Regions from separate parts of the Paenibacillus sp. LT-B23 genome, predicted to be linked through region 1. Evidence: riboswitches for the same ligand, from Rfam matches in the RefSeq annotation. Region 1 holds a riboswitch; the other holds the start of a gene.

The links. Region 1 has a riboswitch for FMN ahead of ACWXW9_RS12325 (DMT family transporter). Riboswitches for the same ligand answer to the same signal wherever they lie in the genome.
Region 2: it holds a riboswitch for FMN, as region 1 does, so the genes downstream of both, ribE (riboflavin synthase) here and ACWXW9_RS12325 (DMT family transporter) in region 1, are expected to answer to the same signal.

The regions. Positions count from the first base shown of each region.
Region 1 is NZ_JBSQBM010000008.1:192,577-200,065, reverse strand. Features, by position in the region: gene ACWXW9_RS12330 (methyl-accepting chemotaxis protein) at 1-1,885, opposite strand, end outside; gene ACWXW9_RS12325 (DMT family transporter) at 2,127-3,074, opposite strand; FMN riboswitch at 3,247-3,391, opposite strand; gene ACWXW9_RS12320 (ABC transporter permease) at 3,514-4,209, opposite strand; gene ACWXW9_RS12315 (ABC transporter ATP-binding protein) at 4,202-5,125, opposite strand; gene ACWXW9_RS12310 (sensor histidine kinase) at 5,220-6,164, opposite strand; gene ACWXW9_RS12305 (response regulator transcription factor) at 6,166-6,873, opposite strand.
Region 2 is NZ_JBSQBM010000001.1:26,479-33,967, reverse strand. Features, by position in the region: gene ACWXW9_RS00180 (segregation and condensation protein A) at 1-502, opposite strand, end outside; gene ribH (6,7-dimethyl-8-ribityllumazine synthase) at 676-1,140, opposite strand; gene ribB (3,4-dihydroxy-2-butanone-4-phosphate synthase) at 1,186-1,878, opposite strand; gene ribE (riboflavin synthase) at 1,907-2,572, opposite strand; FMN riboswitch at 2,907-3,080, opposite strand; gene ACWXW9_RS00160 (IDEAL domain-containing protein) at 3,148-3,615, opposite strand; gene ACWXW9_RS00155 (thiamine pyrophosphate-dependent enzyme) at 3,836-6,124, opposite strand; gene ACWXW9_RS00150 (2-oxoacid:acceptor oxidoreductase family protein) at 6,124-7,137, opposite strand; gene ACWXW9_RS00145 (peptidylprolyl isomerase) at 7,388-7,489, opposite strand, start outside.

The DNA.
Region 1 (7,489 bases):
CCAGATGGGTAACAGTAGCCGAAACTTCCTCTGTGCTAGCCGAAATTTGTTCAGCGGCTGCGGATACGCTTTGAATCTGTTCCACAATATGAGATGTGGAGCGCTCAATATTTGTGAAGGCACCTTCTGCATCTTGGCTAATACGCAGTCCCTCGCCCACCTGGTTACGAACATTACCGTTCATCGTAGCCGTGGAACGCTGGATCAGATCCAGCATCTGTGTAATGATTTGGCTGATGGAATCCGCGCTTTCCTTGGATTGCTCCGATAGCTTGCGAACCTCGATGGCTACTACGGCGAATCCACGCCCGGCTTCGCCTGCTCTGGAGGCTTCGATTGACGCGTTCAGCGACAGCAGGTTGGTCTGCTTGGCAATGGCAGCAATTGCGCTATTCATCTGCTTCGCATCGTCAGAGAGCTGTGACAGCTCGTCCATCAGGCTGGCTGTTTGGGTCACAGCTTCCAGAATGCGGTCCATCTGTGTGCGAACGCTGCCGATCATTTGGCTGCCTTTGGCTACGTCTTGCTCAGTCTGTCCTGCTGAATCTACGATGGAGCTTGCCGATTCTGCAATGGTGCTGACACCCTTCGCCATTTCCTCGACGGCATTGGCTGTTTGTTCGGATGCCTCTGCACTGGTGGTCGCATTTTCTGCGGATTCCATAACCGTTTCCGCTACATGCTGTACGGATTCCGTCGTTTGCTCCGTGCTTTCCTTGATCATCAGGGAGGAGGACGCGAGTCGGGACGACGTTTGGTTGACCTCGGAAACCATCGTATGCAGTGCATGTGTCATCTGGTCAAAATTTTGCGCCAGCTCGCTGAATTCATCCTTGCCGGACAGATTGACCCGTGCGGTAAGGTTGCCGTCACGAACCTCGCGAGTTCCATTTTGCAGCTTGCCCAGTGGAATCAGGAACGAGCGAATCATCAGGATAATAACAACAGCAGCAGCCAGCACGGATATAGCGATAACGATCAGGCTTTGTTTCAAGATCGGTTGGGCTGCATCACTGTAATCCTCCAGATCGGACAGGGCAGTAATGTTCCATCCGGTGAGGGGATCTACGATTGAGAAAGCTTCCACGGTTCTATTCATAAACTGAATTTGTTTCATGGAAGGAGCTTCTTGAGATTGTCCTTGAGCTGTTTTTGGCAATTCAGGTAATCCGGTAATGGTGTCTGCCGGTTTCTTACCCGTGCTCTTGAACGCTGCTCCGGCCCCGGATACGAGCTTGTGCTCAGCATCCACAATAAACAGTCCACCACGCTGACCAATGCTGATGCCGTTCAAGCTCTCGCTCATCTTATCCAGACTCAAGTTTAGTGCTATGGCCCCCTGTCCCTCCGTCAGGGTTCTTGATATAGTGACTACCAAATTACCCGTGGAGGCACTCACCGCAGGAACTCCAACGATTACTTTACCGTCCTGTGCTGTAGCCAGCTTGTACCAAGTTTTTTGTCGGGGATCATAGTCTGTGGATTCTTTTTTCGGTGAACGGATGTATTCGCCCTTCGCATTACCCAGAATCACACCATCCAATTCAGGGTGAGCCTTGGTGATTAGATCCAGCCTGGCCTGAATAGTGTCAGCGTTTGTGATAAAAGAATCGGATTGAAATTCAGATGCAAATACATCCATATCCTTCATAATGGGGGATACATACTGATTAATATTGCCTTGGATCAAATTCAAGTTCGTATTGACCGAGCTGCCCATCTGTTGGCGAAGCTGGGTTTTGGCGCTTTGATACGAAAAGTACCCAATTAGAATACTTGGAATCAATAGAACTGCCAAAAAAGATACAATCAATTTTGTCCGCATTAAATAGAACTGTTTGAGAAACCTGCTCCACCATGGAACTGTTTGTTTTGCTTTAGTCATAGTTCTTGCTCCTCTGTGTCTTAATGATCACTACATTGTTTTATTCGACAAAAGCCAATGGATTTTATAGATGTAATCTTTGGGAAACGAGGAATAGTTGCTAGTTTTACACGCTTTTATTTAAAAATAGTTCTAAAGTAGCATATTAAATATTAATACTTATACATAAAAAGCCAAATCATGAGATGCAAAGCATCTTCTCGATTTGGCTTGGGGAAGTAAGTAACGGACATTGAACCTGTTAGTTTTTTTGCTGACGAGAAATCATAAAGAGCGTAATCCAGATGAGCATAAAGCCAGTCAATTGCGATACCGTAACGATCTGCTGGAATGCGATCCAGTTAATTACAACGCCGACCATCGGGAAGCTTAGTTCTGCCATTGTGGCATAAGACGCCTTGGTCGTACTGAGGCCCTTGTAATACAGTAACAGGCTGAGAAGACCGGGGAGCAGCGCCTGCAGCAACAGATTGATAATCACGGCTGCGCCCGCCCATGTGCCAGCAGGCATATTCCAGGGTGCATGCTCCACAGAGGTGAGAACGATCAGCAGAGGGAGAGCCACCATGAAGCGCAGGGAGGTCACCGTCTCATATTTCATCGAACGAAGCAAGTAGCTTCCCATCACTGTCGAACCGCCCCACAGGACCGCTGCTCCTAGTGCAAGCAGGCTGCCGACGTGGACGAAATCATTAACATGTCCAAAAGGGAGCGACCAGCCGAAGGTAAGAAGATACGTCCCGAACAGAGCCACGACAATTAATATTCCAAAATTACGCGGCAGCATTTCCTTCAATATAACGCGGGCCAGAATAATAGCGACCAACGGTTGAAGCTTTTGGAGCAGCAGCACAGCGTTAAGATCACCGTTGCTGAGTGCCATCGTGAAAATCACGCTAGCTAGAGCCGAGCCGCCCCACGAAACGAACAAAATAGCCAAAATCTGACGAAGCCGTACCGCTTTAAGCTCCTCGCGACGCTTCCACAGCACTGGTGCCAGGGCGATAAAGAGCAGCACATGCTCCATCAGCACAATTTGTGTAGAGGTAAATGATTTGAGCAAAATAATGCGAAACAGCGGGTCCGCGCCCCACAAGGCCGCTCCAATCGCGACTAGCCAAAAACCGCTTTTCATGTGGGAGCTACGATCAAAACCTTTGGATGTTAGTACAGTTGATGATTGACTCATACTCAATTAGCTCCTTGCGAATACAGGACCGGTGGCACAAAAACCCCCGTCCATGGCGATAAGCCATGCAAGACGGGGGTTGATCAAATAAACTTGCCGCTTTATGCAAGTTAAATGAAGCTGCTGCAAAACCAATAACACAGCATTCATCCACTTTGCGGCATGTTCATGCTTCGATCTTCTTCCATCCGGACTTTACCGTCGGCTTTGGCATCTCACCAAATCAGTCCGTATCCTGTTGCCAGATACAGAGTCGCGGGCTTAGCTCCATGAGCCATACCGCCGGTTGGGAATCACACCCTACCCCGAAGATCCTTATTCCGTTTTTTAATTTCTCCTATAGGATATACCTGTTTTAGAATGAAGTCCAGTGAAAAATATGTGTACATCGAACAAAGGTTTTCATTTATTTTTTGAAAGCGTTTTACAAAATTACATATTACGAGGTAATATCTTTGTACTCGATACGGCGGATGGCCGCATAAGCTACGAGCATTCCCAGCACGGCAAAGCCGATCTGTACAAGTGCAATGGAGCTAAGCGTAGCGCCGTTATTATTCGAGAAAAGCAGGGCTACGATCAGGATCGAGCTCACAATGGTGGTAGGTATCGAGTATTTTCGCATCCCCATGTATAGAGGAACCAGCCCCATAAAGCTTGCTGCAACCGCATTGATCAGTGTCCGCACTGATTGCTGTCCTAGTATAGTGAGGCTAAGCTTATCCGGTACAATAACGACGAGCTGATTTAATAGATGAAGGGCTGCCGTAATGATGATTTCCGATAAAATAATGGACAGGAACGTAAACAGCAATACGATCAAGAGTTTGGCGACCATCAGCTTTTTGCGGTCAATCGGGTACATAAACAAAATGTTAATCGACTTGGACTTAAATTCGCTCACAATAAAGCGGCACAGCAGGACGGAGGCAAAAATAATAAATGTGGCTCTGACCATATAGTCCAGGAGGTCCAAAAGCTCAGCGTACCGTGTAAATTCGGGCACTCCTTTACTTTGGCTGTCCAGCGCAATAATGATGAACAGGCCAAAAATACACGCGTTGGCGATCAACGCCGAACGGATATATCCCGCCAAATGAAACTTTTTCAGCTCCAATTGCATCAGTTTAAGCATGGAGTTCACCTCCATGTAACAGCCGCACGAAGTAGTCTTCCAGCGTACTGTTTTTTTGGTGGATGGAATCCACCTCTACATCATTTAAAATGAGCGTTTTTGTAATTTGTTTCTGTGGTACACTTGTATCGTAAATGCGTATATTCTGATCATTCAGCACCCGGATATTCGTCAGATTCAGGTGATGGGAGAGGACATAGGCCGCTTTTTTGCAGTCATTGGTCGTAAATTCGATGTATTCCGTATTGGTTTCCCGCACCTGTTCCATCGACACTTCCTCAATCAGTCGACCGTGATTAATCACACCCACCGTATCAGCAATTTGCTCAATTTCCACTAAAATGTGGCTGGACACAAGGATCGTCATGCCATATTCCTTGCACAGCATGTGGAATAATTGGCGGATTTCCTTGATCCCCACCGGGTCCAATCCATTAATGGGTTCGTCCAGAATCAGCAGCTCCGGCTTGGTCGCAATCGCCCGGGCGATCCCGAGACGCTGCTTCATCCCCAGAGAGAAATCCTTTACCGGCTTGTCATCTGCGTTTCGCAGGTTCACCAGCTCCAGTGCATCCCGAACAGCCTGTTTGTTATAATAGCCCATGTATTCACAATGAAGTTCGAGATTTTGTCGGGCGGTCAGCCTGTCATAAAAAATCGGATATTCAATAATCGAGCCCATCCGGCCGAGCAGGTGGTACGACTTTGGCGTTAATTTTTCACCGAACAATTCAATCTCACCCGAGGTCGGCTTGAGCAGGTTCGTAATCATTTTCATAATCGTCGTCTTCCCCGCCCCATTAGGACCGAGAAAGCCATAAGTTTCCCCCTGGCGCACATTCATGCTGACCCCTGTTACAATTTCGTTGTTCTTCAGGGCTTTGGTCAGTTGATGCGTCCGTAATATGTAAGTCATGGGTGTTCTCCCTTCGTATACTGTTGATAATTCAAGGATAAAGGGCGAAATGTTCATTTTTCTTTCCCGATTCTTACAAATTTATTAAGTTCGATTAATAGTTGATTTTTTTCAATGTAAAAGAGAAGACCGTCCGCTCATAAGGTATGCTGCTCAAATGAATCTCTCCGTTCATCGTCTCAACCAGACGTTTGGCAATCGTAAGACCCAGCCCGCTGCCCTGTATCGCCTTATTGCGGGAATCCTCAAGCGTGTACATACGTTCAAAAACCTTGTCCTGCTCAGGCTCCTGTATGCCTTGCCCCCGATCCCATACCTCTATACGCACCGTGTCCTGCTGTTCCGTTAGAGTCAGTCCCAGTGTCCGACCATCGGCACCGTAGCGAATCGCATTCGAAATCAGATTGTTCAGCACCCGCCCAATCGCTCCTTCGTTCCCCAAGGCATGAATGGGGTGCTCCGGGATATCAATATGCACAGCAAACCCCTGTGCTGTCAGCAGATCATAAAACTGCAAAATGCTGCGTCTGCACAGCTCCCCCACCTCCAGCCGGGTCAACGGAATGTCCGTATCATTAGCCTCCAGCTTCGCCAAGCTAAAAAAGCTTCCGATCAGCTCAATCGCTTCGCTTGTCTTCTGATGAATCCTGGATAGCAGCTTTGCACGTTCTTCCGGCAAAATATGCGGATCGGCATCCAGCATCTCGGCATACCCGAGCACCACCGTCAGCGGGGTCTTGAGGTCGTGGGAAATGTTTGAAATCATTTTGCGCATGGCGATTTGGCTTCGGTTGTAATCCACAGACACTCTCAAATTCAAGTCCAGCAGACGGTTAATTTCCGTCATGAGCCTTTGCAGCTCGGTATCACCTGTGACATATAGCAGCTTTTCCGCATGATTAACGGTTACAATCCGTTCCAGTGCGTTTCGGATATCCTTTATTTTGCGCTTTTGGGCCACACGCTCCCGCCAGAGCCATACAATAACGATGGACAGGATGAGGACGACGATCCATTCAGAAAAGCTCTCGATGTTCATATCACCCGTTCTCCCATTTATAGCCGATGCCCCATAACGTCTTGATATGAACGGGGTGGGAGGGGTTTTCCTCGATTTTCTCACGCAAGCGGCGAATATGGACGTTAATCACATTTTCGTCACCCATATAATCCTCTTTCCAGATAAACCCGTATAATTGCGCTTTGGTAAATACACGGTTCGGATGGGTGACAAATAGCTTGAGAATATCAGATTCCTTAGCTGTTAACTGAATTTGGATTCCGTTGCGGGTGACCATAAAATGATCAAAATCAATGCGCAGATTTCCGTAGGTCAGGACCTGTGCTTTCGGCTGTTCCTCCTGCTGTTGCTGCCGCGCATAGATAGTGGATCTGCGGATAGCGGACTGAATGCGTGCCGTCATTTCTACCATCGAAAAAGGCTTGGCGATATAATCGTCTGCCCCGAAGCCCAGTCCAAGCGCTTTATCCACGTCGCTGTCCTTGGCTGACATAATCAGAATCGGCACAGCGCTGTGGGTACGGATTCGACGGATGACCTCCATACCATCCACCTTCGGCATCATCAAATCAACCAATACCAGATCGTAGGTATGACGTTCAAAGGCAAGCAGCCCTTCTTCCCCGTCATAGGCGGTGGTTAATTTGTAGCCTTCCTTGGTGAGCGCTTTGTGCAGCATTTCGGCAATGGAAGTATCGTCTTCGATGAGAAGTATGTGAGGGTTCATAGGTGTGTGTAGCACCTCCTAATTTTGGGGATAAATTCACAATCTTAATTGTTACATGAACTGATTATATAGCGGTTTGGAGAGGATTTCCAGATATATTTTAGGACATTAAAATCAACAATGAAATACAAGGAATTTTAAAATCAATTTAAGAAAACATAACGAAATAATAATAGAATATCTGAAAGAATAATTAGTTTGATGTTCCGAAATGGAAATTAATAGATGATTTAGGAAGGTATTGGAAATACATCAAATGTTATGGTTTGAGTCGAAACTTTATTAGATTCAACAAAGAATTACAAATTTAAATACACCAAGTGTTAATGTAAATGTATTTGACTAGCAAATACATTTACATTATACCTTCAAGAAATCCATCACAATACAGACTAAAGGTCTATTTTTGAGGACGGATTCCAATATTAAAAATAAAAAAACGTAGTCTTTGAAGTTGCTTAAAATTTGAGAAGGGTTGGGGCCAGGGAAGAACTTTTTTCCCAACCTCTAAATGGCATGATACAGGGAATTACTTAGAGCCACAAGGGATACAGCCGTTTTTGTTTACATTTGGAAAGAAGCGACCTACGGTTGGGAAAAAATTGCGAAACCCTTG
Region 2 (7,489 bases), on a different contig from region 1:
GTTCTGCTTTGCGCAGCGCACGCTGAAAAGCCGCGACCAAATCGCTTGCATGCAGCCCATGCACCGGATTGGCGGGTTCGGTGGGCAGGTATGCGCTCAAATCCTCCGGCTCCTTGCCATAGATCAGACTTCGTTCCCATTCACGCTCACTCAGATGGCGGGCAATCCCTTTATATTTACGATACTCCACCAGCTTGCGAACCAGTTCATCCCGTGGATCATAATCCTCTTCTTCATAAAAATCCAAATCATCATATTCCATTACAGGTGGCTTGGGAAGCAGCAATTTACTCTTAATGGATAAGAGCGTCGCCGCCATCACCAGAAACTCGCTCGTAATGTCCAGCTCCAGCTCCTGCATACTGTGCAAAAAAGCCATATACTGATCGGTAATATCACTAATCGGGATATCCTGAATATCGATCTCGGCCTTATCAATCAGATGCAACAGCAGGTCCAGCGGACCCTCGAATGTTTCCAGCTTGTAATTTACGACTGTCAATGTGCTTCCCCCTGCCTTACTCCAATCATCATTCAACAATACCTTTCCCCGTTAGCACTTATGCTCGACTTTATCAATCCCTCTTTCTGTAGTATATACGTCATCGCCTTGCTTAACAATCCAATCCCTTTTTCCGGCTATAGTTATGTCGTTCTATTCAGGTATTCGCAAAATTAAAACTGCTTGCCCAGATTCGCCATCTCAATCGCAGCCAGTGCGGAATCCCAGCCTTTATTACCAGCCTTCGTACCTGCACGCTCAATAGCCTGCTCAATGTTTTCCGTCGTCACTACACCGAAAATAACAGGCACACCTGTTTTCAGACTGCTTGCCGCCACACCCTTGGCCACTTCATTGCAGACGATATCATAATGCGAGGTAGAACCACGGATCACCGTACCCAGCGTAATAACGGCATCGTATTTACCGCTTGCAGCCATTTTTTGAGCAATCAGTGAAATTTCAAAAGCACCTGGCACCCAGGCTACATCAATCTCATCTTCCTGCGCTCCATGCCGTTGAAGCGCATCGATTGCACCGCTTAACAGCTTACTTGTAATAAACTCATTAAATCTGCCCACCACAATACCATACTTCAAACCATCCGATACGAGATTACCTTCCAGAAAACGTGCCATATAAATCAACCTCTCTTTTTAAAATAATGAGTTACAAAACTGTACTTACATTGACAAACGACGACGATAATCAATCAAATCCTGAATACTGATCAGCTTCAAATGATGACGCTTGGCGATCACTGCCAAATCAGGCACCCGAGCCATGGACCCATCTTCCTTTATAATTTCGCAAATGACCCCGGCGGGTTTGGAGCCGCAGAGCCGGGCCAGATCAACAGCCGCCTCGGTATGACCCGCACGCTGCAAAACACCCCCGTCGCGGGCGATCAGCGGAAACATGTGACCTGGCTTGCGGAAATCGCTTCCTGTGGCAGTCTCGTCGGTCAGCGCACGCACGGTCAATGATCGCTCGGCTGCTGATATCCCCGTTGTCGTCTCTCTATGATCCACCGACACGGTAAAGGCTGTGCCGTGGAAATCTGTATTTTGCTCCACCATCGGCTGCAATTCCAGTGCCTCGGCTCTTTGCCCTGTAATCGGCACACAGACCAACCCGCGGCCTTCGGTAATCATGAAATTAATGACCTCGGGGGACGCTTTTTCAGCCAGAGCGACAAAATCGCCTTCGTTTTCCCGTTTCTCATCATCCACCACGATCACGACTTTACCGTTCTTTAGATCCTCCAACGCTTCCTCAATGGAATCCAGACGAATTTCCACTTCCTGTTCCAACACACCATACTCCACGATATCAGCCGCTATATTTGAATGGCTCTCTCTGCTCCCGCTTCCCATTACGCTTTCCTCCTTATTTCTTGTAGTATCAGGCAAAGCCGTGTTTCGCCAAATAATCCAGACTCATAGAAGCTTTCTCCGTTCCCTGCGTCGCCGCTGATCTTCCGTAATTCAAAAGCTGCTCCACATATTTACCTAAAATGTCGCATTCAATATTGACGGTGTCTCCCTCACGTTTGGCCTGCAAGGCCGTCTCAGATAAGGTATGGGGGATGATAGATACGGCAAAGGTATCTCCTGTGCGCTGGGCAACCGTCAAGCTGATACCGTCGAGTGTAATCGAGCCTTTGAGAAGAATATATTTGAATATTGCCTGATCTGTAGGTGCAACTTCGTACACAACCGCATTCTGGTCTGATGTCACCCGACGAATCGTGCCCGTTCCATCCACATGTCCTTGCACGATATGCCCTCCGAACCTGCCGTTCGCCGCCATAGCCCGTTCCAGATTGACCCGGCTACCGGATTTCAACTCTTTCAGATTGCTGCTGCGGTAGGTTTCAGGCATCACATCAACCTTAAAATCCTTAGTACCCACCTGTGTTGCGGTCAGACAAACACCATTCACGGAAACACTGTCTCCTATTTTCAAATCGCCCAATACCACAGAACCCGCAATGCCCAGCACCATCGCTTCTCCACTTCTGGAAATCTGCTGAATGCGTCCTACTTCCTCGACCAATCCGGTAAACATGTCTTCACTCCTTCCCATCTAAAGTTCAGTTTATCCCTGATTCATCAGGCGTAAGCGCAAAAAACCCCCAGTCCGGATAATATCCGTCATGGGGGTGATGAGAGTCGAATTTGCAGTATACAAGCGCAGTCCATATACATCCTAAGACCACATGAATGATAAGTTTGCCAATAGAAAGCATAACTGACCATACAACTAAATACGCTCAGAGCGCATGCGAAAATGAAAGCTTGTAGAACAAGCAATCTTCCATTTGCTACCTGCAACGAAATAAGCCGTACGTACCATTACGTATGCTAAAAATCGGCACATGTCATGTCATGCCCATGCGCTTCGTATCCTTCTCCCATCCAGACTATACTGTCGGTCCCGGAATTGCACCAGGTCCACCTTCTGCTGATCGCTCAGCATCCGGGTCACGGACTAAGCCGCGCTGTTCATCGCAGAAGCGATTTACAGACACGTCATCACCGCCGGTGGGGAATTGCGCCCCGCCCCGAAGGATCTTGCTTTATTCAATTGAATTAGCATTAAACTTGTTACGTATATTAGCACCGACTTCTAAAAAAAGCAAGTTATCTGATAGACGCTTCTGCTTTTGTTTTGACATATTGGCTGGAAAGCTCTTCAAACCAGGCCCTATCATTCATGTGAAGCGCCAGATCAATCAGATCGGCCAGTTCTTCGATCCCGAGCTGCGTAGCATGATCGAACGTAATGACCGCTGAAGCGGTTGGTCCGCGGCCACCCTCCGTGCATATATCGTAATCCAGCCGTACATCAACATGCCCGTCGATAAACTCGCATTTCAGAAAATAAATAATCTCGCACATTAAAATGGGACGCACCTGCGTTTCCAGCACACAATCCATCACCTTGGCTGAATAGTGCTGGTTCGTCAACGTAAATTTGTGATCCGTCGCTGCCAGCGAAGTCCGTCCAAAGTCATCCGTAAATTTCAATTCCACTGGCGTGATATTCATGACCTTGGGTATTTGCTTCTTTATAATTTCGATTATCTCAACTGTATTCAGCTTAATCATACCTGCACCTCATTGCGTCTTAAAATTCAGAGAAAGCACTAATTCAACATGTTTCACGTAGGCCTCCACTCCTATATCGGAAATCATTACCTGATTTTTTATGCTTCATCCCATAAACGACAAAAAAGATTCTTCGCGCAACAAGCGCAAAGAATCTTGATCGAACCGGTACCGCAACATCTTATAACAATGTTCAAAGTGTATTATGCAAAAAACTGGATTATAGCTCCGAAATTTCATGTTTCTTTTTCAGAATATTCCATCGGCGTTCAATCTCCTGCTCAAAGGTAGCCAGCGTGGCTTCCTCCTTAAGAAGATGTTTTGTTTTGCCCATTAATTTGAGCCATTCTGCGGCTGGAATCCGTTTTCCCTTGTCCTCCGGATTGTACGTAATCGTCGTACTGCCTTGCTCAATCTCGTACAGCGGGAAGAAGCAAGACTCCACAGCAGCCCCCACAATGCTGGTACCCAGTCTATCCTCGGATTTCCAGTTCAGTGGACAGGCGCACAGGATTTTACCATAGGCCGTCCCCACGTTATTTGCATACCATTGTGCTTTGGCCGCTTTACGCAGCATATCCTGCGGATGGCTTTCGGCTGCCGTGAAGGCATATGGAATATTGCAGGCAGCCATAATTTGCACCGTATCCTTGTGATGGCCCTGCTTGCCTTTTTGCATCTTCCCTACACCTGACGTGCTCGTCATATGGCCGACCGGAGTCGAGTACGATTGCTGCGATCCTGTATTCATGTACCCCTCGTTATCATATTCCAGCATGATCAGCTTATGATTACGAAGAGCCGCACCAATTGCAGAACCCATACCAATATCCATCCCGCCGTCCCCACTGATCATGATAAAGGTCGGATCATCCGCCATCTTAATTTCATTGCGGCGCTTCATCTCCATGTAAGCCTCCAGCGCTCCAGAGAGCGTAGCAGCCCCATTTTGAAAAAGATTATGAATCATCGGCTGCTTGTGTGACGTATACGGATAACCTGTTGTCACCACGTATACACAACCGGTCTGGAACAGCACGACGATATCTCCCTCGATGCCTTTGAAAAACAGCTCCAGCGCAGACAGCGCTCCACAGCCTGGACACGCCCCATGACCCGGCGTAAGACGGCGTGGTTTGGTCGTCAGCGAACGCAGCGGCGGTACCTTGACCTTGAGCTTCCCGGTCACCTCATCCGGTGTAACCTGAATGAGACCCGTACGATACGCATCGCCCCGTGGCGGCTGCATAACCTGCCGCATGACCTTGTCCGGGGAGCCCGGATTAAGCCCGTAATAATCAAAAGGCTCCTCAATCCGCCCGGTTTCCGCCGTCTCAATAGCAAGCTGGAAGAATGCCTCAGCGTCTTCCGCATAAAAATCCTTGCCGCCCAAGCCAAAAATGCGACACAATACGAGTGTCCGGTTCAGCGGGTCCTCCTGCAAGGCCGCCTTGATTTCGTGCGTCAAATTACCGCCATCGGCGCCGTACGAATCCGCACGTTCACCCACCAGCAGCGCCTTGACATGGCGCAATGCCTCGCGAAGCTGCTCGGCAGGAAACGGCCGAATGATATTCGGACGAATTACACCGGCCTTAATGCCGCGCGCGCGGAGCTGATCAGCTACATCTTTGGCCGATTCAGCTGCCGAATTCAGCAAGAATACCGCAACCTCGGCATCCTCCATATGATAGAGATCCAAAATCGGATATTCCCGCCCGGATAATGCGGCATATTCTGCGGCAACCTGCTCATATACTCCTTCCGACAGCTTTAATGCCTTGGATAACTGAGCATGATTATTCGTCAGATCATCCCCGTTCATATGCGCACCCACCGTGACCGGATGGTCGAAATCCGAAATATTCGGATAATTTAGATTCGGGTTAGGACCCACAAAATTGCGTACGGTTTCGGCATCGGCAAAATATTGCACTTTACGCTTTTGATGGGACGTGTAAAAACCGTCATACGCGACCATCACAGGCAACCGAACATCGCTGTGCTCTGCAATTTTCAGGGCCATGATATTCATATCATACACAGCCTGCGGCGTGCTTGCGGTCAAAATCACCCAGCCCGTATTCAAACCATAGTACAAGTCCGAATGATCCCCACGGATATCCAGTGGGCCACTGATAGCCCGGGTCACCAGATTCATAACCATAGGAAAACGAGTGCCGGACTGCACAGGCAACTGCTCAAGCATATACAGGAAGCCTTGCGAACTTGTTGCGTTCACAACCCTCGCTCCCGCTGCCGCAGCGCCATAACATATCCCTGCCGATCCATGCTCACCGTCTGCTGCGACCAGCTTAATGTCATGTTGACCTCTCGTTCTCATTTGATCCAGATACTGCGCCACCTCAGTCGATGGTGTGATCGGAAAATATCCCATCATATGATAATTGATCTGCGCAGCCGCCGTAGCCGCCATTTCATTGCCGGATTCGAACGTCGTCACCTGTGCGGCGCCTGTCTGCTTGAGTTCCTCCTCCAGTTTGGCCATTACACGCCACCTCCTTCATATACCGGAAATTGATGGGCAACCCGATGCTGCTCTGCCCATCCCCATTGCTCACGGCGTGAGCTTAATGCCCCCGATGGGCAAATATCTACGCATTTCAGACAACCTTTGCAATACTGGTAATCAATCCCTTGCAAAAATGGCAGCATTCTTCCGCGTTTGTCTGCTTGCTCTTCCCATACGAAACAATAATCGGGGCAAATCGAATCACACTTGGCACAATGGGTACATTTGTCAGCTTCATATTCAGGCACATAACCCTGACGTGAACCACTAACATCTCTCGTCATGCTGTTCCCCTGAGTCGCAATAACGCCCCCCGATGGCTGCGTTTCGTACCCCAGTAAAGGCTGCGGACGTTCAAAAACCCGATCCTGCGCGTCATCAGTAACCGGATATACGTGCAGTTCCATTTCTTCAAAACCACGGTTAAACGTACGCAAATTAGGCTCCACCAACTGTGGATTTTTCTTTTCAAAAGTACTGCGAATAACCGATCTCATCGCCTCCGGATCTAAAAAATCACAGACGCGGAATAGCGCACCCAGCATGGACGTATTCAGCTTGGTCCGCTCCTCCAGGGCGATGCCCATCGCATCCACCACCGCCAGCGTACCGGATACCAGTCCCAAATCAGCCCGTATTTCCTCTGCTGGACGCGTGGAATTGACCACAACGATCCCATCCGCCGGAAGTCCGCTGATGACATTTACCGTTTTGTACAATGTTTCATGAAAAATGCCTACCACATGCGGTTGCTCGATCGGACTGTGATCGCGGATATCGACCCCGGGATCACAGAAGCGTACAAAGCTTTTGACCGGGGTTCCCTTCTTTTCCGAACCATAGGACGAAAAATTCGAGGCATTTAGCCCCAGACCAAGCACGCCCGTTTCGGCCAGCATTTTACCAGCCAGATTAGCGCCGAGTCCACCAATGGATTCCAGCCGGATTTCAAAAAATCCGAGTCGATTTGTGCGCGTTAAAATAGACAATGTGATAAGCCCCCTTCTTTTGCAACCCTGAGCTGAGCTTGAACAACTCATATAAAAAATGGAAAATGCATTCTAATGAAAAGGCTATCACAACACTTACTTTTCGAATGTGATTTTGTTCACTTTAATACCTGCGTGAATGCGAAAATCAGCAAAACGTCAAACAAAAGACAACAAAAAGCCGCCCTGTCCAAAGACAGAACGGCTTAAGTGTAACGTTATACAAAAAGATTATGCATTTAACGGTATATTACGCGTCAAATACTTTAACCTCTTTCATTTTGTCGCCTTGTTTTACAGCATCAATGAATTCCATACCTTTGGTCACTTGACCAAATACAGTATGTACTCC